DNA from 3 places in the Delftia sp. 11MD genome. Region 3 is predicted to be linked to each of the others. Evidence: riboswitches for the same ligand, from Rfam matches in the RefSeq annotation. Region 3 holds a riboswitch; each other region holds the start of a gene.

Region 1 (2,257 bases), 2.3 Mb from region 3:
GACGCGCTGCTGCGCCCGGGCTTCGTGCACGGCACCACCGCCGGCATGCAACCAATGGGCCGGCGGGCGGCGGCCACGGCGGGCTTGGCCATTGGTGCGATCGCGGCCTTCCTGGGCGTGGGCGGCAGCGTGATGACCGTGCCGCTGATGCGCCGGCGCGGCGCCAGCATGGCGGCGGCCACGGCCATGGCCAGCCCGCTGTCCCTGCCCATGGCCGTGGCGGGCACCGCTGCCTACATGCTGGCATCGCGGGGCGCGGGGCTGGGCCCCTGGCATGTGGGCTATGTGGACCTGCAGGCCTTTGCGCTGCTGACGGCCGGATCGTGGACCGGCATCAGGCTGGCGGCCCCGCTGATCGGCCGCATTCCCGATGCCCTGCATGCCAAGGCCTACCTGGCCCTGCTGGGCCTGGTGCTGCTGGTCATGATCGTGGCCTGAGCGCTGCGCTCAACCCTCCTGGAAGATCGCCTCGATCCGGGTCTCGAACACCCGGGCAATGGCGAATGCCAGCGGCAGGCTGGGGTCGTAGCGACCCGTCTCGATCGCATTGACGGTCTGGCGCGACACGCCCAGCAGGTCCGCCAGCGCAGCCTGGCTCCAGCCGCGCTCGGCGCGCAGTTCACGGATGGTGTTTTTCATCGCCGGGCCGCCTCTGCAGCGCGGCTCATCGGCTGCGCAGCCAGTGGGCCACCGAGGCAGCCACCCAGAGCGCACCCATCAAGGGCCACACCATGAACATGCTGAGCTTGGGAAACCCTGCCATTTCCAGGAATCCGTAGGTGAAGGTGAGGCCCGCCGTGCCCGCCGCTGCAATCGCCAGCTGCTCCAGCATGGACTTGCGCAGGAACTCGTCGGTATCCCGCACCAGGCGCACGATGGCCCGCACGGCCAGCGCAAACGCCAGCATGGGGCTGAGCAGCACGGCCGTGCGCGGGGCCCCGGCCTGCATGTCGGCGCTGAGCAAAAGCGCCCCCACCAACAGCGCCATGTGGAGCAGCAGCGCAAATCCCAGCTCCTTCTGGTAGCGGCGGTTGGTGACCGTTGTTTGATTCATGGAAGTCTCTCGCAATGTGTAAAGGATGCTTGACATTGTGCGATGCCACCCGCGGGCATGTCAAGCAAGCTTTACATCGGCACTGAACGCCCCGCCGTACAATCGCCGCCGTTGGTGCCAGCAGCCCCAGGGGCTGCGGTTAAACGGGAAACATGGGGCGGCCAGATAAAGCCGCCCGCATGTACTGCCCCCGCAACAGTGAGTGAAACGCCGCGTGCATGGCACCGGCCCCCGCCAAACCCGTGCCACTGGGCGTACAGCCCGGGAAGGCCTTGGCGAGTGCGTCACCAGTCTGGATACCGGCCAACAGGCGGCCGGCCGCGCATGCAGCGCAGCCGGTCTTTGTGGTTTCCGTGCCGGCGGGGTCGCTGGCGCGCAACTGGCTCGCATCCATGCACACCCTCGCCCTCGCGCGCGCCCCTGGCGCCGCTCTTCGCTCGCCCTCGGCGTTCCCCGTACTGCGCACGTTGTCTGCCCTGGCTGCGGCCTCACTGCTGGCCTGCCAGGCCCAAGCACAGGTACAACAGGCACAACAGGCGCAGCGCGCACAGGCCTCCCAGCTCGATACCGTGGTCGTCACCGCCTCGCGCAGCGAGCAGTCCCTGCGCACCGTCACGGCCGACATGACCGTGATCGACGCCGAGACCATTGCCCGCAGCGGCGCCACGGGCGTGGCCGACCTGCTGGTGCAGGTGCCGGGCGTGCAGATCAACCGCAACGGCGGGCCGGGCCAGGTCACTTCGGTCTACCTGCGTGGCACCAGCAACCAGCACACTGCCGTATTCATCGACGGCGTGCGCTACAGCTCGCAGGAGCTGCAGGGCGGCGCGGTCTGGTCCACCCTGCCGCTGGCGCAGATCGAGCGCATCGAAGTGCTGCGCGGCCCGGCCGCCGCCATCTATGGCTCAGACGCCATGGGCGGCGTGATCCAGATCTTCACCAAGCGGGCGGACGGCCAGACCCGCGCCTATGCCGAGGCCGGCATAGGCAACCAGGGCACCAGCAAGCTGGCCACAGGATTCCAGGGCGGTGCCAACGGCTTCACCTACGGGCTGAACCTGGCGGACGAGCGCAGCGACGGCTTTGACGTCTACCCCGGCAACACCTTCTCGCCCAACCCGGACAAGGATGGCTACAGCAACACCTCGCTGGGCCTGAACGCGGGCTACAAAACGGGCATCCACCAGATCGATGCCAGCCTGC
Region 2 (2,257 bases), 2.3 Mb from region 3:
GACAGCCGCAGGTTGATGCGTGCGGCCTCCCATCCCATGGCGATCTTGTGCGATCCCCGGTCCACGTTCAGGCCCAGGCGATTGCCGGTCTGCTCCAGGTCGTGCAGGATTTCGAGGTAGTCGGAGCGGCCCACGGTCCAGGTGGCGGGGTTGAGCGCGTAGGCCTCGATGTTGCGCCAGTGGCGGTCCGACTGCACGTGGTACAGCTCGTTGCGCACCGTCAGCCAGTCATTGGCCTTCCATTGCACCTTGGCGCGCAGGCGCTCGTCGGCATAGCGCAGCACGCTGTCTTCGGCGTTGTAGTTGCGGTCGCGCAGGGACTCCACCACCTTGCCGTCCAGGCCCGGCGTGCCCCAGTAGCGGCTGGGCTTTTGCACGCTGCGGTCGGCAATCAGGTCGATCTGCAGGTCGCTCGTGGGCTCCAAGCGCAGCGTGCTCATGAACTTGCCGTTGCGCGACTGGTCCAGGTCGCGCTCGCCCGCGCTGCGCGCGGTGTAGCTGTCGATGCGGTAGCTGGCATAGGCGCCCAGGGCGCCGGTCACGCCCAGGCCCACGCGCAGCGTGTCGTCCGTGCCCGCGCCCAGCAGCACCTCGGCCGAGCTGGTGCGGCTGGGCTGCTTGCGGATGGCGTTGACCGTGGCGCCCATGGTGCCGCTGCCATACATCAGCGAGGCCGGGCCGCGCAGCACGTCGATGCGCTCGTAGCCCCAGCTGTCCCCGGGATAGGCCGTGGTGCCGGCGGCCACGCCCAGCACCATGCCGTCTTCGGCCACGCCCACGGAGTTCACGCCCGCAAAGCCACGGCTGCTGAAGGACAGGCCGCCGTTGCCCGGCGTGCTGCTGGAGGTCAGGCCCACGGTGCGCGTGACGGCGTCCACCAGGGCGTAGTCGCCGCGCTCCTGCATCTGCTCGGCAGAAACACCATCCACGCTGGCAGGCACTTCCTGGTTGGAGACGCCGGTATGGCTGGCCGAGCGCGCAGGCTGGGCCAGTTGCTGGCCGATGCGTTCGGCCTGGCCGGTGACCTGCACTTCGGGCAGGACAGTCTGTGCCTGCACAGGAACGGACAGGAAGGCGCAGGCCAGGGCCAGCGGGCTCAGCCGAAGGCAAAGGGAATCGGCAGCACGGGTGCTGGGAACGCAGGAAAGGGAGGAATGCATTTCGAACATCGGTCTTCGACCGCCTGATGCGAAAGCAAGGCACTGCCGCCTCTCCAGCCAGCGTGCAAGGATAGGGTGCAGGACATTGCCATCCGCACCCCGCAGACAGTCAAGAAAGCGCCCGCTCAGCGGGCGCGAAACGCAGCAGGCCGGTCTCCGGGCTCACAAGCGGCGCAAGGACATGCCTTGCGCCCAGCGCCCCGTCTTCCCAATCCACCCGCGAAAAGCTGCATGTTGCAGACCACGCCATGGACCAGTGACAGCCTGTCATCGCCCCTCCGCAGGGTTGCGGAGACTGGCGGGACAGGCGTGGAGCGCCTTGACTTGTTTACCGTTGCGGGGGCAGCCAAGGCCTGTGCCGGCAGCGCAAAAAGCATTTGCTGGCAGTCACCTTGTTCCCGTTTCATCCCCATGGCTGGCATGTGGACACCTGTTGCACGGATGCCTTTGCAGGCGCGGCATTATAGCCAGCGGTCTGTTTGCAGAGCCTTTGGCGCCTGGGGCACGTCGTGCAAAAGCAGCTCCAGACCCAGCCACTCGCCACGGTGAACGCGGCTGATTGCATGCCGCAGGTGCACACGGTAAAAGCCCGCCGCACCGCGCACCGGGCGCGGCCCCGTGGCGATGATGGCCGCATCCCCCAGGCCCAGCGGCAGCACCATGGGGCGCGATTGCATGCGCGGTCGCTGCTCGGTCATCACGAACTCGCCGCCCTCGAAATCCTTGCCCGGCCGGGACAGCAGCAGCACCAGCTGCAGCGGGAACACCGCCGCTCCTTCGCTGTATGAGCGCAGCGGGGCATGGCCCGCCTGCGCCACATGCAGCAGGTGCGACTGCGGATGCATCTGGCCGCGCTGGCGGCCCAGCTGCCCGAAGGCCTCGAACGAGGCGGGCAGGGCAGGCTGCATGTCCATTTGGGCACGCCAGCGATTGGCAATGGCAAGCAGGTGCCGGTACAGCACCGGGCGCCATGTGTAGAGGGAGGGCGGCAGGCCATTGCGCATGGCCGCCTCGCTAGCCAGGGCGCGGCTTTCATCCGCATTCAGCAGCCGTGGCAGCAGGCAATGGCCCTCTGCATCGAGCTGGGTGGCAATGCG
Region 3 (2,257 bases):
GCGCCCGGCATGCGCGCCGAATGGGATGCCCCGCTGGCCCTGGCCTTTGCGCGCCTGGGCACGCTGCGCGATGCCGGCACCCTGGCCGACGTGGTGCGGCCGCTGCTGCAGGACGCCGATGCGCCCTTGTGCGAATGGACCGTGCCGGATGCCGGGCAGGCCGACGCGGACGCGGCCGCTGCGGTGCGCGAGCCGCAGTTCCTGCAAACGCTGGCCGAGATCCATGCGCTGGCGCAGGCGCCTGCAGGCAAGCGGCAGCCCGGCCTGGTCAGCCTGTCCGCCGCAGGCACGCGCAAGTACCTGGCACGGCGGCTGGCGCGCCTGCACCGCCAGGTGCTGCGCGACGGCCGGCACTTCGACCGCCTGCCGCTGGCGCAGCAGCACCGCGTGCGCAAGCGGCTCAAGCGCCTGCGCTACCTGGCGGACTTCGCGCGGGAATTCGCGCCCGGAATGTGGCCCGGCAAAAAGGGCCGGCGCTTTGCCGAGGCGCTGGTGCCCGCCCAGGACGCGCTGGGCCTGCACAACGACATGGCCGTGGCGGCCGCGCTTTTTCGTGACGAGGCCGGCACGGATCCGCGCGCCTGGTTTGCCGCCGGCTACCTGCAGGCCCGCCTGGCCACCAGCGCGCGCAGCAGCCGCCGCGCGCTGCGGGCGCTGGCCCGGGTGCCGGGCTTCTGGCTCTAGACAGCATCAGCGATAATCCGCCGCTGGCGCACCGCCGCAGCCCCTGGGCCGTGGCGGTGCGCTGTTGCTGAAGGTGCCCCATGCCGCTTGCCGGCCAGGGGTTCAACGGGAAGCAGGTGCGCGATGCCATCGAGGTGGCCGCTCGCAATGCCTGCGCTGCCCCCGCAACGGTCAGCGGAATACAACTCCCCACGCTGGCGCGCCACCCACCGGTTGCGCGCCGCAAGCCACTGTGTCTGGACGGACATGGGAAGGCGGGGATGCCTGCTGCAGCGCGCCCACCCTGCGCGCCGCAGCGTTCCGCAAGCCCGGATACCGGCCTTCTGCATTGCTTTCGGACGCCGCGGGAGTGCGCCTGTCCGGTCCGGCCCCAGCCTGCGCTGGCGTGGCCGGCTCCGGCGTGCGCGCCGTGCGGCGTGGTTCAGACGATAGGCCCCACGGGTGACTGGGGCAGTTGGATTCAACGCATGCGCTTCGCTTCTTTGGCCGCCGATTGTTCCGGCCCCTTTCCCCTTCCTCCCTTCCTGCGCCCGGCCACCGCTGCGGCCGTGCTGGCCTGCTGCGCCGCGGCGGCCGGCGCCGCACAGGAACCGGCGGCCGGCAAAGCCGGTGCATCCGCCGACGATGCGCTGGACGCCGTCTTCGTGACCGCCACGGCGCGGCCCGAGGCGCGCAGCCGCATCGCGGGCACCACGCAGACCATCGACCGCGAGGCCATAGAGCGCTCCAGCGCGCGCTCGGTCACCGACCTGCTGGCCGAGAACGCCGTGGGCTTTCTCAGCGAATGGACGGCGGCCCAGACCTCGATGAACCTGCGCGGCGCCTCCACCGACGGCCAGGGGCGCGACTTCCGCAGCCAAGTGCTGGTGCTGGTCAACGGCCGGCGCGCGGGCACGGCCAACCTGTCCAAGCTCAGCCCCTCGGATGTGGAGCGCATCGAGATCGTGCGCGGCCCGTCCTCGGTGATCTACGGCAGCCAGGCCATGGGCGGGGTGGTCAACATCATCATGAAGACGGGAGCGACGGCGCCCGGCACGCGCGCCCAGGTCCAGGCCGGCTCGTGGGACCTGTGGCGCACCGATGCGCAGACGGCCGGCGCCAATGACCGCTTCGACTGGTACTTCGGCGTGAGCGCAGGCGGGCGCGGCGACTACGAGTCGGGCGATGGCGGCACGCGCATGGAGAACACGGGCTGGAAGCGGCGCGGCGCCAGTGGCGCCCTGGGCTGGCAGCTGCACGAGCTGCACCGCGTGGAGCTGCAGCTGCGCACGGACGGCATCTACAACGCGGGCTTTCGCGGATCGGGCGCCAACATCTACAGCCGCGACAACCGCAGCAACCGCTCGCTGGACCTGACCTACGAAGGCGCACTGCCCGGCCAGCGCCTGAGCTGGACGACCCACCTCTACAGCCTGGTCGATACCGATGAATTCAACTGGGCATCGCCCGTGATCCGCTCGGGCAACAGCGCCGTGCCCGGCACGGCGCGCGACTACAACCACCGCCAGCTGGACGCCACGGGCCTGCGCTTTCAGCCGCGCCTGCGTGTGAGCCAGACCAATGACCTGCTGAT

The links. Region 3 has a riboswitch for cobalamin ahead of ACRSCF_RS04390 (TonB-dependent receptor). Riboswitches for the same ligand answer to the same signal wherever they lie in the genome.
Region 1: linked by a shared signal. The riboswitch ahead of ACRSCF_RS14905 (TonB-dependent receptor domain-containing protein) and the one ahead of ACRSCF_RS04390 (TonB-dependent receptor) in region 3 are both predicted to bind cobalamin.
Region 2: linked by a shared signal. The riboswitch ahead of ACRSCF_RS14635 (TonB-dependent receptor) and the one ahead of ACRSCF_RS04390 (TonB-dependent receptor) in region 3 are both predicted to bind cobalamin.

Annotation. Positions count from the first base shown of each region.
Region 1 is NZ_CP194333.1:3,285,695-3,287,951, forward strand. Features, by position in the region: gene ACRSCF_RS14890 (sulfite exporter TauE/SafE family protein) at 1-438, shown strand, start outside; gene ACRSCF_RS14895 (helix-turn-helix transcriptional regulator) at 448-639, opposite strand; gene ACRSCF_RS14900 (hypothetical protein) at 665-1,054, opposite strand; cobalamin riboswitch at 1,151-1,376, shown strand; gene ACRSCF_RS14905 (TonB-dependent receptor domain-containing protein) at 1,447-2,257, shown strand, end outside.
Region 2 is NZ_CP194333.1:3,225,335-3,227,591, reverse strand. Features, by position in the region: gene ACRSCF_RS14635 (TonB-dependent receptor) at 1-1,169, opposite strand, end outside; cobalamin riboswitch at 1,291-1,609, opposite strand; gene ACRSCF_RS14630 (2OG-Fe(II) oxygenase) at 1,622-2,257, opposite strand, start outside.
Region 3 is NZ_CP194333.1:960,237-962,493, forward strand. Features, by position in the region: gene ACRSCF_RS04385 (CHAD domain-containing protein) at 1-684, shown strand, start outside; cobalamin riboswitch at 739-1,022, shown strand; gene ACRSCF_RS04390 (TonB-dependent receptor) at 1,152-2,257, shown strand, end outside.